DNA from 3 places in the Azospira sp. APE16 genome. Region 2 is predicted to be linked to each of the others. Evidence: predicted binding sites of a transcription regulator. Region 2 holds the regulator's gene; each other region holds the start of a gene.

Region 1 (4,605 bases), 1.4 Mb from region 2:
TGCCATTCACCTTCTCCAGGGCCTGATAGATGGGCACGGTGCCGATGGGCACGGGGCTGTTGCGGATGATCCATTCCCGGGTTTCGTGGATGTTCTTGCCGGTGGACAGATCCATCACCGTGTCGCCGCCCCAGCGGGTGGACCAGGTCATCTTGTCCACTTCCTCGCTGATGGAAGAACCCAGGGCGGAGTTGCCGATATTGGCGTTGATCTTCACCAGGAAGTTGCGGCCGATGATCATGGGCTCGCTTTCCGGGTGGTTGATGTTGTTGGGGATGATGGCGCGGCCCCGGGCCACTTCGGAACGCACGAATTCCGGGGTGATCTCCTGGGGAATGGCGGCGCCGAAATCCTGCCCCTTGTGCTGGCGGCCCAGCAGCTTGACCATTTTTTCGCCCATGGGGCCGGTGTTGCGCAGGTTTTCCAGGTACTGCTGGCGATTCAGGTTTTCCCGGATGGCCACGTATTCCATTTCCGGGGTGATGATGCCTTTGCGGGCGTAGTGCATCTGACTGACGTTGGCGCCGGCCTTGGCGCGGCGGGGCTTGCGGTGCAGACCGGGGAAGCGCAGTTCGTCCAGGGCCGGGTCGGCGGCCCGCTGGCGGCCGTATTCGCTGGTTAGGTCGGGCAGCACCTCAGTGTCGCCCCGCTCCTCGATCCACTGCTGGCGCAGGGCCGGCAGGCCGGAACGGATGTCGATTTTGGCGTTGGGGTCGGTGTAGGGGCCGGAACAGTCGTAGACGTAGATGGGCGGGTTCTTCTCGCCGCCGAAACCGGTGGGGGTGTCGGCCTGGGAAATTTCCCGCATGGGCACCCGGATGTCGGGGCGGGAGCCCTCGACGTAGATCTTGCGGGAATTGGGCAGGGGCTGGACCGCCGCTTCGTCCACTTGGGCGGCGGTGGCAATGAATTTGTCGTTGGCGTTCATGGTGTCTCCTTGCTGGGGAGGGGGTGCGGTAGCGCGGCCGGGAGGCCGGCGGGACGGACCCGGTCAGGCAAAGGTGCAAGGAGGGGCGAGGGAGGGCGCAAGAGGCGGCCCGGCGACGCTTTCCCTACGACGGCATTACCCGTACAGGTCATAAGGGTATTTCTCAGCCGGAAGCCAGTATTTCCAAGGCTTTCAGGCACCCCCAAGGTACGGGCGCAAGTTACTGGAAAGCCTGGGAAAATGCAAGAAAAGCCGAGCCGGGCCTAAAGTTTTTCTTTTGCCATCCGTCAGAGTAACGTTAGCCCAAAATAACGAGCAGAGAGACGCGCCATGCCCGCCCTCGAGACAAATCCCATTTCCGCCCCCGCCACCCTGACCCGGGGAGCGCTGACCACGGCCCTGCTGCTGACGGCCGGCCTGCTGCAGGCCGCTCCGAGCGCGGCGCCGACCAAGGTGGGCGACGACGGCCGCACCTGGCAGGCCATCTCCACCGAGCCCGGCAAGCGCATCGAGGTGGACCGGGCCAGCATCAAGCGGGACGAGTCGGGCAAGGTGTCGGCCTGGGGCCGCATCGTCCTGGAGAAGGACCTGCCCGACGCCCAGAGCGCCAGCAATTACCGCAGCATCGAGGCCCTGGGCCGTTACGACTGCAGCAACCGCACCTACGCCACCCTGAAGCGGGTCTATGTGAAGGCCAGCGGCGAACTGCTGCGGGAAGAGGAAATCAAGGTGGCCACCGACATGCCGGTGCGCGCCAACACCCTGGACGACAAGCTGCTGCGGGACATCTGCCGGCCCACCACGGCGGCGGACATGCGCAAGCTGACCCAGGCCACCGTGGCCAAGGCCAATGTGGCGGCCGAGGAGCTGAAGAAGGCCAACGAGGAGATGGTGAAGAAGGCGGTGCAACGGGAATCCACCCAGGCGCCGACCCCGGTGAAGAGCCTGGAGCACATGGAAATCCAGAAGCCCCAGGCAGCCCCGGCCTACATCCCGCGTCCGGCGCCCTACACGGCGGCGGCACCCCGGGCAGCCAAGCCCCGCCCCGCTGCCAAGCCGGAGGGGCTGGAGGGGGCCGAGCAGCACCACGCCATCCACTGGTCCTACGAAGGAGAAGGCGGGCCGGACTTCTGGGGCCGCCTCAAGCCCGATTTCGCCACCTGCGACAAGGGCCGGCGCCAGTCGCCCATCGACATCTGGGACGGCATCCGCGTCGATCTGCCGCCCATCGAGTTTTCCTACCGGCCCACCCGCTTCCGCCTGGTGGACAACGGCCACACCCTGCAGGCCTCCTTCGGCCACGGCAGCCTGACCCATCTGGGCAAGACCTACGACCTGGTCCAGGTGCACTTCCACCGGCCCTCGGAAGAGCGGGTGAACGGCAAGGTCTTCGACATGGTGGCCCACATGGTGCACCGCTCCGACGACAACCAGCTGGCGGTGGTGGCGGTGCTGCTGGAGAAGGGCGCCCAGGAACACCCGGTGATCCAGACCCTGTGGAACTACATTCCCCTGGAGAAGAACCAGGAAGTGCTGCCGCCCGACGCGGCGGTGGATCTCAACCAGCTGCTGCCGGAAAAGCGCGGCTACTACACCTACATGGGTTCCCTCACCACGCCGCCCTGCAGCGAAGGCGTGCTGTGGCTGGTGATGCAGCAGCCGGTGCAGGTTTCGGCCCAGCAGATCGCCATCTTCTCCCGCCTCTACCGCAACAACGCCCGCCCGGTGCAGCCCTCCAACGGCCGCCTGATCAAGGAATCGCGCTAGGCGCCGGTTTCTTCATGGATGTTTGACCGCCGGGCGCCTGAGGGCGCCCGGCGTCGTTTCAGCCCCGGCCCAGGGTCTCGCCGAGGAAGCGCTCCAGACGCGGGTCCTGGGTGTAGCCCACGTTGAAGCGGATCCAGGGCGAGGCCTGCAGCTGGGGACGGAAGATGTGGCCCGGGGCCAGCATGATGTCCGCCGCCGCGGCCTGGGTGGCCAGCCGCGCCGCGTCCTCCAGGCCCGGCGCCCGGGCCCAGACGAACATGCCGCCGGCCGGTTCGGCGTAGGCCTCCATGCCCACCCGTTCCAGCAGGCGCAGGGTCTTGTCCGCCGCTTCCCGCAGGCGGCCGTGGATGCGCTCCAGGTACTTGCGGTAGTGGCCGGCGGTGAGCATTTCGTAGACCAGCTGTTCCGCCACTTCCGAGGTGGAGACGCAACTGACGATCTTGACGTCGGTGAGGGCCGCCATCAGGTCCGGCCGGCCGGCGACGAAGCCCACCCGCAGGTTGGCCGAGAGGGTCTTGGAGAAACTGCCGACGTAGACCACCCGCTGCAACTGGTCCAGGGTGGACAGGCGGGTGGCGCCGCCGGGGTGGAAGTCGCCGTAGGTGTCGTCCTCCACCAGCAGGAAGTCGTGCTTCTCCGCCAGCTGCAGGATGCGGAAGGCGTTGGCCGGCGAGAGATTGCAGGCGGTGGGGTTCTGCAGCACCGAATGGGTGAAGAAGGCCCGGGGCCGGTGCTCCGCCAGCAGGGATTCCAGGGCCTGGGGATCGGGGCCGTCCTGGCCCCAGGGTACGCCCACCAGCTGCACTCCGTGCAGGCGCAGGTTGGCGAACAGGTTCCAGTAGCCCGGGTCGTCCACGAAGACGCAGTCGCCGGGCTTGAGCAGCAGGCGGATGAGCAGGTCCAGGCCCTGGGTGGCACCGTGGCTGAGCATGATCTGCCCGGGCTGGGCGGCGATGCCCAGGTCCGCCAGCTTGAGCCGCACCTGTTCCCGCAGGGGGGCGAAGCCCAGGGGCGTGCCGTAGCAGGTCAGCTTGACCTCGTCGCGCCGGGCCAGGGCCCGCAGCTGGCGCCGCACCCCTTCCTGGTCGTGCCATTCCGGCGGCAGCCAGCCGACGCCCACCTTGAGCCGGTTGGGCGAATCCTCCAGGCTCTGGTGCAGCACCCCGGCGTTGTCGAAGGCCCGGGCCACCTGGCCGGCCACCGGCTCCGCCGCGGCCTGGGGCAGGCTGCGGGCCTCGACATAGAAGCCGGAACCGCGGCGGGACTTGAGCAGGCCCTGGGCTACCAGCCGGTCGTAGGCCTCCACCACGGTGAAGCGGCTGACGCCGTGGTTGTCGGCGAAGTGGCGGATGGGCGGCAGGCGCATGCCGGGGCGCAGCAGCCGGTCCTCGATGCGGGCGCGGACGCCGGCGACGATCTGGTCCACCAGGGGCTGGGGGGAATCGGGATTGAGGGAGAGGTTCAGCATCTGTTCGCTCCTGGGACGGGATTGGCCCGGTGTTTTCACCGGAACAGTGTCGCGGTCGGATGGGCTGATTGTATATTCCGATGGAAAAAAGTGTTCGCTATTGTCAGGTCTCCCATTGTCGTTTGGCCCAAGGAGCCCGCCATGGCCTGTCACGAGCACCTCCATCCCCGTCTGCCCCTTCCCCTGCTGCTGGTGGGCTGTGCCCTGGCCATTGCCGCCGCCGCCCTGCTGCTGGGGGCCGGCATCGGGGCGGGCGGTGCCGGTACGGCGGAGACGATGCCGGGCATGAGCCGGGTGGAGTGGCGGGAGGCCGGCCTGCTCTATCTGGCGGACCAGCGCAACGGCCAGGTGCGGGTGTTCCGCCTGCGGGGCGACCTGCCGGTGCCGGTGGCCACCCTGGCGCCGGGCCCCCGGCGCAGCATCCGTGCCCTGGGCCTGGATG
Region 2 (4,605 bases):
GGGCGCCCCTAGCGGCCCCGGACCATCCATATCCTTTTTTTCCTGAACCGCGCCTATCTGGCAGGTACAGCCACACCCGTTGCCGCGGAGGGAACAGCGCCAACGGGCGTGGCCGGCGGCGCCATGGGCGCCTGAGGAGTCGGAGCGACTACGGCAGGTTTTTCCGGCAGCATGGAATCAATCAGGATGCTGACCCGCCGGTTCCGGGCCCGCCCTTCCACCGTCTCATTCATCTCGACCGGCCGGGTTTCGCCGTAACCGATGGCTGTCAGATGGGTAGGAGCGACTCCGGCATCGACAAACAACCGCAGCACCGTGGTGGCCCGCACCGCTGACAACTCCCAGTTAGACGGGAATTGGGCGGTGCGGATGGGGATGTTGTCGGTATGTCCTTCGATGGTGATGGGGAAATCGGTCGGCGCCAGTACCTCACCGACCGCCCGCATGGCCCGGATGGAGGTCTGTTCCAGCTGGGCCTGACCTGGGGCGAAGAGAATGCTGTCGTTGATTTCGATAGTGACGCCACGGGCCGTTTCCAGCACCCTGACCTTGCCCTGCTGCACCAGGGGCGCCAGGACGGCAAAAATGTCCTTGGCCACATTGCGCATCTTGTCCCGTTGCTGCTGTTTGGCCTCGACGACCTTGGGATCCTCCTTCACCACGATCTGCTTGACCACACTGTCCGGCGTCCGCTTGGGCACGACCGTGATGGCGCCTCCATCGACGATGGAGGGATTCTTGAAGGCAGTGATCAGGGAATCCGATAGCACCCGGTACTTGCCCTCGTTCACCGACGAAATGGCGTACATCACCACGAAGAAGGCAAACAGCAGGGTAATGAAGTCGGCGTAGGAAACGAGCCAGCGCTCCAGATTCTCATGCTCGTCCGCGTGCTTTTTATTGCGGCGCCCCATGGGATCAGCTCACGTAACCCTGGAGGCGGCTCTCGATGATGCGCGGGTTGTCGCCGTTGGCGATGCCGACCAGGCCATCCACCAGCATTTCCCGCAGGGTCACCAGGCGGGCGATATGAGCCTTCAGTTTGGTGGACATGGGAATCAGCACCAGGTTGGCCATGCCGACGCCGTAAATGGTGGCCACGAAGGCGACGGCGATACCGGCCCCCAACTTGGAGGGATCGGACAGATTCTCCATCACGTGGATCAGACCCATCACCGCGCCGATAATGCCGATGGTCGGAGAGAAGCCGCCGGCGGATTCCCAGAACTTGGCACCGGCCTTCAGCTCCTCTTCATAGGTGCCGATTTCCACCTCCAGCACCTCCCGCAGACGTTCCGGCTCCGCACCATCCACCAGCAGTTGCAGCCCTTTCTGGATAAACGGGTCGCGCAACTGGGCGATGAACCCCTCCAGGGCCAGCAGGCCCTCGCGGCGGGAGACATGGCTCCAGTCGGAAATGCTGTTGATCATCCAGGCGTGATTGACCGCCGGCGGCACCCACACCCACTTGAGCATCTTGAAAGCCCGGACCACGGTGGATACGGGACTCTGCAGCAGGACGGCACCGAAGGTCCCCCCCAGCACGATCATGGCGGCGGTGGGCTGCAGCAGGGAGCCGAGGTGCCCCCCTTCGAGAATCTGACCCCCGATGATGGCGCCAAGCCCCAGGAGCAAACCGATAATGCTTATGCTATCCATGGCGTTTTTTCTTCTTTCCTGAAGTCTCACCCAGAACCTTGGCCCGCAAGCGGGCGATGGCCTGACTATGCAGCTGACAGACGCGGGACTCGGTCACTCCCATGACTTCGCCGATTTCCCGCAGATTGAGGTCCTGCTCATAGTAGAGGGCCATCATCAATTTTTCCCGTTCCGGCAGCTCGCCGATGGAAGCCACCAGGGTCTGACGCAGGCTCTGCTCCTCGAGCAGGCGCAGGGGATCGGCATCGTGATCCGTCAGGTGGCGCTCCAGGAAGCCTTCCTCGCCCTCTTCGGTGAAGTCTTCGAAGTAGAGCAGTTGATGGCCCCGGGCTTCGCCCAGCATTTTCTGGTAATCGGCCAGGGACATGTCCATGGCTTCGGCCAACTCTTTTTCCGTCGGCACGCGACCGTGCTCCTGTTCGAGTTGGGTGATGGCTTGTTCGATGCGGCGCAGGTCCCGGCGCAATCCCCGGGGCAGCCAGTCGTTTTCCCGCAGGCCATCCAGCATGGCCCCCCGGATGCGCTGCGCCGCGTAGGTCTCGAACTGGGCGCCGTGCCCGGTCTCGAACCGGTTCATGGCATCCAGCAGACCGATCATCCCGTTCTGCACCAAATCCTCCACCTGCACACTGGACGGCAGGCGTGCCATCAGGTGGTAAGCGATGCGCTTGACGAGAGGAGCGAAGCGCTGGACGAGCTGTTCCTTGTCGAGCTGACCAGCGGCGTTATACATATGTCGGTTGGGCTATCCGGCGTGGATAGGGCTCGGCGTAATGCGTTGGCTCAAGTGTAGCAGTTGTTGCACGAATTGTTCGAGTCCGCCCCCTTCCCTACCCGACTGGGGCCAGTGCAGCATGTCGGCCGCCAGGCCGCGCAGGCTGCGGGCCGCCGGGCTATCCGGGAACGCCGTGACCACGGGCTGGGCGAGTCGGGACGACTGGCGCAGGGCATCGTCCAGGGGGATGCAGCCGCTGTAGTCCAGGCTGACGTGCAGGCGCTGACTGGCAACCTGGGCAATGTTGTCGAAAATCGCTTCCGCATCGGCGGCGGCCTTTACCTTGTTCACCAGGATGCGGAAGTCGCGCCGGGCGTAGCCGGTGCTCATTTTCTTGATCAGGGCATAGGCCTCGGTGATGGCGGAGCCGGTGGCAGAGAGCACGATCACCGTTTCCTGGGCTGCCAGGCCAAGGGGCGAGAAACCCAGGGGATGATCCACCGCCGTATCCACCAGGATGACGTCGGCCGGATGCTCCATCTCCGCCAGGCCTTCCACCAGGGCCTGCTTCTGGGCCAGGGAAAAACGGGAAAGTTTCTTCACCGCCCGGGCCGCCGGCAGCAGGCGCACGCCGGCACCAGCGGCGAGCAGCACCTCTTCCAGGGGCTTTTCCCGGTTCACCACGTGCACCAGGTCATAACGGGCCGGCACGCCGAACAGGGCGGCCTGGTTATCGGCGCCGGTATTCTCGTCCAGGATCAGGACTTCCTTGCCCTGGCGCGCCAGAGCGGTCGCCAGATTGGCCACGGCCACGCTTTTGCCGACGCCTTCGCAGCCGGCGGCAAAACTCACCACCCGCAGTTGCTCGCGCCCGAACAGGCGGCGCAAGCCGGCCGCCTGGTCACCCCGGAATTCAGCCACGACGGCCTCCATAGGTGCCGGTCAGGCCCGCATTGGCCATCATCAGGGCCGGCTCGACGCCGGCATAGCGATGGGGAGAGGTTTCCGGCAGATCCTTGAAGGCCCGGTGCAGCAGATAGGCCCGGTTAGGCAGGTGCAGATCTTCAGGCACGCGCTGGCCGTTGGAGACGTAGTGCAGCTTGAGGCCGTGGCGCATGATGGCATCCAGGGGCGTCGCCAGGCTGGCAGCTTCGTCCACCTTGGTCAGGATGCAGCCGGCCAGGTCTTCGCCCTGGTAGGCGGAAATCACATCATCCAAAGTATCGCCGCGGCTGGTGGCCGACAGGCAGAGCAGGCGGCGCACGTCGCCGTTGGCGCCCATCAGCATGGAAATCTGCTCGGCCACCAGGCGGTCCTTCTGGCTCATGCCCATGGTGTCGATCAGCACCATGTGCTTGTGGGACAGTTCTTCCAGGGTATTGCGCAGATCGCCCACGTCCCGCACCAGATGCACGGAAACGCCGAGGATGCGGCCATAGATACGCAACTGCTCGTGAGCGCCGATCCGGTAGCCGTCGGTGGTGACCAGAGCCAGCTTGTCGGCACCGTGGCGCACCACGCAACGGGCGGCCAGCTTGGCGGTGGTGGTGGTCTTGCCGACCCCGGTGGGACCCACCAGGGCGTACACGCCGCCCCGGTCGATGATGTCGTTGTCGTTGCCGATGGTCAGCAGGGAACGGTCGGCGGCACCCTTGATCCAGGCCTGGGCCTGGGATGCATCCAGTTCGGAAGGCAGTTCGGCCAGCAGTTCGCGGGAAAACTGGGGGGAGAAACCGGCATCCAGCATCTGGCGCAGCATGTCCGTCTTCACCGGCTCCATGCGGGCAGTCTCGCCCCAGGCGAAACCGGCCATGTGCTGCTCGACGATTTTGCGCAGGGCGCGGATCTCTTCCATCATGACCGCAGCCGGGATTTCCTCTTCCTCGCGCACCGTGCGGGTAGCGCCGGAGCGGGCGGCCATCTCGGGACGGGGCGCCGGACGCTGAGCCGGGCGGGCGACGGCCGGGATGGGGCCACTGGCGGGGTTCGCAGCGGCACCACGCTGGGAAGGCTGCATTTCTGCGGCTCGGGGAGCAGGGGCAGGCCGGGCCGGTGCCGCAGCTGGTGCAGGGCGGGAGGCGCTGGAGAGGCTGACCTTGTAGTCCTCCACCGCCACCTCGTCCCGGGAGGGACCGGGCACGATCATGGCCATGTCGCGGGAAGCGACCGCCATGATTTCCACGCCGCCGGGAACGCCCCGGTTGGAGAGGATGATGGCGTCGGGACCCAAG
Region 3 (4,605 bases), 790 kb from region 2:
TTGAATTCCCGCTCCACCAGGCGCTTGGCCCGGTCGTCTTCATAGTCCGCCGGGGTCACGGGGCGGCCGTCGATGCCGGTGAGGCGGCCCCGCACCATGGGCAGGAGTTCGGCGCGGATGCCCATGCGCCCCAGGGCCTCCCCCACTTCCTGGCGCTGCTCGGGCTGGATGTTGATGACGAAGCGGTTGGGCGCGTCCGGCGGCGAGGCCTGGCGCCAGGCCTGCATCAGGTCGCCCCGGGTGACGGTGAGCAGCAGCAGGGCCATCAGGCCCAGGGACAGGGCGACGATCTGGGCCACGCTGGACAGGGAGCGCCGCTCCAAACCGGCCAGCCCGTAGCGCCAGCCGAAGCCCACCGCCGGCCCGACCCGGCGCAGGGGCTTGAGCAGGGCCAGGGCCAGACGGGCGATCAGGGCGGTGAGGCCCAGGGCGGCGGTGAAGCCGCCGGCGGCGTAGGCCCCCAGCTTGGGCTCGCCGGCGGCCCAGAAAAGCAGGCCGGCCAGGGCCGCCAGGCCAATGCCGTAGGTGGCGAGGATGGAGGCGTCCGGCTCCCCCAGTTCCCGCCGCAGCACCCGCAGGGTGGGCACCTTGCGCAGTTGCAGGAGGGGCGGCAGGGCGAAGCCGAAGAGCAGCACCAGTCCGGCCACCAGCCCCTGCAGGGCGGGCCACAGGCTGGGTGCCGGCAGGGGCGCGGCCAGCAGGTTGGCCAGCCAGGCGTGGAGCACGAAATGGGCGCCGAAGCCGATGGCCAGCCCCACTGCCGAAGCGGCCAGGCCGAGAATGAGGAACTGGCCCAGGTACAGCCCCAGCACCTGGCCCTGGGGCGCCCCCAGGCAGCGCATCACGGCGCAGGGATCGAGATGGCGCTGCAGGTAGCGACGGATGGCCAGGGCCACCCCGGCGGCGGCCAGCACCACGGCCAGCAGGGCGGAAAGACCGAGGAACTGCTGGGCCCGGTCCACCGCGGTGCGGATTTCCGGGCGGGCGTTGCTGGCGTCCTCCACCCGCTCGCCCCGGGTCAGGCGGGGCTCGGCCCAGCGGCGGTAGTCGGCCACCGCCCGGTCCGGGCCGGCCAGCAGCAGGCGGTAGGCGACCCGGCTGCCAGGCTGGATCAGCCGGGTGGCGGGCAGGTCGGCCAGGTTCATCATCAGGCGGGGGGCGACGCTGAAGAAATTGACGCCCCGGTCCGGCTCCAGGGTCAGCACCCCGGCCACGGTGAAGGGGGCCTGGCCCAGGTTGAGGCTCTGCCCCGGCCCGCTGCCGAACTGGGTGGCCAGGCGCTCGTCCAGCCATACAGTGCCGGCCTGGGGCCCGCCCTGGATCTCGCTGTCGGGCGCCCCCAGGCCAGGAGCCAGGCGCAGCTTGCCCCGCAGGGGATAGTCGCTGGAGACGGCCTTGATATCTGCCAGCTGGGCCCCCTCCTCCCCCGTCACCATGCTCGGGAAAACCTGGGTCTGGGCCATCTGCAGGCCCCGCCGCGCCGCCTCGGCGGCAAATTCCGGGGCCAGGGGATGGTCGGAGGTCAGCAGCAGGTCCGCCCCCAGCAACTGGCGGGATTCCCGCTCCAGAGCCTGGCGCACCCGGTCGGTGAAAAATCCGACGGAACTGATACTGGCCACCGCCACCACCAGGGCCAGGGCCAGCAGGCGCAATTCACCGGCCGAGAAATCCCGGCGCAGGAGGCGGAATGCGAGTGAAAACATGGACAACTCCGGCGAAACGAGCCGCAACGGCACCGGACAACCCCACGGAGAGCCGCGCCAGGCTTGAATCTACAAAAAAAGGTAAAGAAACGTTCAAGTCATTGAAAAAAATGACGTTATGGCAGATAGAGCGAGAAATGCGACCGCCAATATATTTCGGAGACTATCATGCCCAACGACATCACCGCCCCCCAGGGGCCGAGCCAGCAGACCGCCAGCGCCAACAGCGGCAATTCCCGTGTTTATCCCCAGGAGGAGCATCGGGCGTTGAAGGTCGATACGGCCACCAAGCAGTTCAAGGTCGGCATTCTGGAATCCGCCCTGCAGGTTTCGATCCAGGCCGGCAACGACTCCCAGGCCCTGCTCTTCCGCACCGCCATCGACCGCATCAACGAGGTGCTGGGCATATCCGAGGGCCCCGACGCGCTGCAAAAGGCCGCCAGCCAAGACAACTCCCCGGAGGCCACCGCCGCCCGCATCCTCTCCTTCACCACCGGTCTTTACGCCGCCTATGCCGCCAAGCGGCCCGACGACGATCCGGAACAGGTGGCATCCGACTTCGTGGACGTGATCCGCAGCGGCTTTGAGAAGGGTTTCAACGAGGCCAAGGACATCCTCAAGGGCCTCAACGTTCTCAACGGCGAGGTGGAAGCCGGTATCAACAAGACCTACCAGCTGGTGCAGAAGGGCATGGACGACTTCCTCGCCCAGTTGCGCAAGCCGAAGGAAGAAACCCCGGCAGCGACGGCAACCACGCCCAGCGCCACAGCCTGAACCCGGCGGCCACGCCGCCCTCCCCATGCAAAACGGCGGCCCCTGGCCGCCGTTTTCTTTGCTGCGTCAGCGGACGCTGCTGCGCCCGGGGCCCGCCCTACTCCCAGTCCCGCAGCCGCTCCACCGCCTGTTCGATGCGGCTCACCGCCACCACCTCCAGCCCGGGAATGGGCTGGCGCGGCTTGTTGGCCTCGGGCACCAGGGCCCGGGTGAAGCCCAGCTTGGCCGCTTCCTTGAGCCGTTCCTGGCCCCGGGGCGCCGGGCGGATCTCGCCGGCCAGGCCCACTTCGCCGAAGACCACCAGCTTTTCCGGCAGGGGCCGGTTCTTCAGGGAGGAAATGATGGCCAGCAGCACCGGCAGATCCGCCGCCGGTTCGCTGATCTTGACCCCGCCCACCGCATTGACGAAGACGTCCTGGTCGAAGCAGCCGATGCCGGCGTGGCGGTGCAGCACCGCCAGCAGCATGGCCAGCCGGTTCTGCTCCAGGCCGACGGAAAGGCGCCGCGGGCTGCCGCCCATGGTGGTATCCACCAGGGCCTGGATTTCCACCAGCAGGGGCCGGGTGCCTTCCTGGGTCACCAGGACGCAGGAGCCGGCCACTTCCTGGCCGTGCTGGGAAAGGAACAGGGCCGAAGGGTTGGAGACGCCCTTGAGACCCTTGTCGGTCATGCCGAAGACGCCCAGTTCATTGACCGCGCCGTAGCGGTTCTTCACCGCCCGGATGAGGCGGAAGGAGGAATGGGTGTCGCCCTCGAAGTACAGCACCGTATCGACGATGTGTTCCAGCACCCGGGGCCCGGCCAGGGCCCCTTCCTTGGTCACGTGGCCCACCAGGATCACGGTGACGCCGGTCTGCTTGGCCAGCCGGGTCAGCTGGGCGGCGCATTCGCGCACCTGGGCCACGGAGCCGGGAGCCGAGGTGAGCTGGTCGGACCACAGGGTCTGGATGGAGTCGATCACCGCCACCTGGGGCTTTTCCGTCTGCACCACGCCGAGGATGCGTTCCAGGTTGATTTCCGCCAGCAGGGGCAGGCGCTCCACGTCCAGCTGCAGGCGCCGGGCCCGCAGGGCCACCTGCTGCCCCGACTCTTCGCCGCTGACGTAGAGCACCTTGTGCTGGGGCGCCAGGGCGGCCAGGGCCTGCAAAAGCAGGGTGCTCTTGCCGATGCCCGGGTCGCCGCCGATGAGCACCACGCCGCCGGCCACCAGGCCGCCGCCCAGGGCCCGGTCAAATTCGGACAGACCCGTGGGCAGGCGCGCCGCCTCCCGGGTCTCGATCTCGGAGAGGGCCTGCAGCTTGGGCGTGCCGGGGGCCAGGGATTCGAAACGGTGGCCGCTGCCCTTGCCGCCGGCCTCGGCCACGGTTTCCACCAGGGTGTTCCAGGCATTGCAGGCGGAACACTGGCCCTGCCATTTGGGGGACTGGGCACCGCATTCGGTGCAGGTATAGATGCTTTTCGTCTTCGCCATGATGGGCGGGAGGATACACCAGGGCGGCGGCGATCAGGATTCCGGGGCCGGCTGGGGCGGCCGGGCCAGCACCCAGCGGTTCTTGCCGGCCCGCTTGGCCTCGTACATGGCGCCGTCGGCGGCCTGCACCAGCATGTCGGGGCTGGCGTAGGCCTGGTGGAACAGGGCCACGCCGATGCTGGCGCTGACCTGGCAGCGCTGGCCCAGGATGTCGAAGGGCTGCACCAGGGCCTCCAGCACCTTGTTGGCGGCGGTCACCGCATCCTCATCCTGGCGCACTCCGTGCAGCAGCACGGTGAATTCGTCGCCGCCCATGCGCGCCGCCGTGTCGGACTGGCGCAGGGTCTGTTTCAGGCGGTAGGCGAAGGCCGCCAGCAGCAGGTCGCCGGCCTGGTGGCCCTGGCTGTCGTTCACCGCCTTGAAGCCGTCCAGATCCAGCACCAGCACCGCCAGGCCTTCCTGGTAGCGCTGGGCGCGGAAGAAGGCCTGCTGCAGGCGGTCGAAGAACAGGGTGCGGTTGGGCAGGTCGGTGAGCAGGTCGAAGTGGGCCAGGTGTTCCAGGCGCTGCTCGATGCGCTTGCGTTCGGAAATATCGTGCTTGATGGCGACGTAGCGCACCACGGCACCCTGCTCGTTCTTCACCGGGGCGATGGTGAG

Evidence for each region. Region 2 encodes FliA, which starts transcription of late flagellar genes. Its sites were predicted from a motif close to CTAAAGTTNNNNNNNNNNNNGCCGNTA; they were not measured.
Region 1: ACLSSQ_RS02335 (surface-adhesin E family protein) is a predicted target of FliA. The motif match lies at 1,192-1,218, and genes of this name have one in related genera.
Region 3: ACLSSQ_RS09730 (DUF5610 domain-containing protein) is a predicted target of FliA. The motif match lies at 1,796-1,822, and genes of this name have one in related genera.

Annotation. Positions count from the first base shown of each region.
Region 1 covers NZ_CP179682.1:456,166-460,770, forward strand. The annotation lists gene thiC (phosphomethylpyrimidine synthase ThiC) at 1-928, opposite strand, end outside; TPP riboswitch at 1,047-1,135, opposite strand; gene ACLSSQ_RS02335 (surface-adhesin E family protein) at 1,259-2,695, shown strand; gene ACLSSQ_RS02340 (PLP-dependent aminotransferase family protein) at 2,754-4,163, opposite strand; gene ACLSSQ_RS02345 (hypothetical protein) at 4,305-4,605, shown strand, end outside.
Region 2 covers NZ_CP179682.1:2,811,029-2,815,633, forward strand. The annotation lists gene motD (flagellar motor protein MotD) at 54-914, opposite strand; gene ACLSSQ_RS13440 (flagellar motor protein) at 919-1,659, opposite strand; gene ACLSSQ_RS13445 (RNA polymerase sigma factor FliA) at 1,652-2,392, opposite strand; gene ACLSSQ_RS13450 (MinD/ParA family ATP-binding protein) at 2,405-3,295, opposite strand; gene flhF (flagellar biosynthesis protein FlhF) at 3,288-4,605, opposite strand, start outside.
Region 3 covers NZ_CP179682.1:2,023,951-2,028,555, forward strand. The annotation lists gene ACLSSQ_RS09725 (ABC transporter permease) at 1-1,703, opposite strand, end outside; gene ACLSSQ_RS09730 (DUF5610 domain-containing protein) at 1,872-2,477, shown strand; gene radA (DNA repair protein RadA) at 2,575-3,948, opposite strand; gene ACLSSQ_RS09740 (PAS domain S-box protein) at 3,982-4,605, opposite strand, start outside.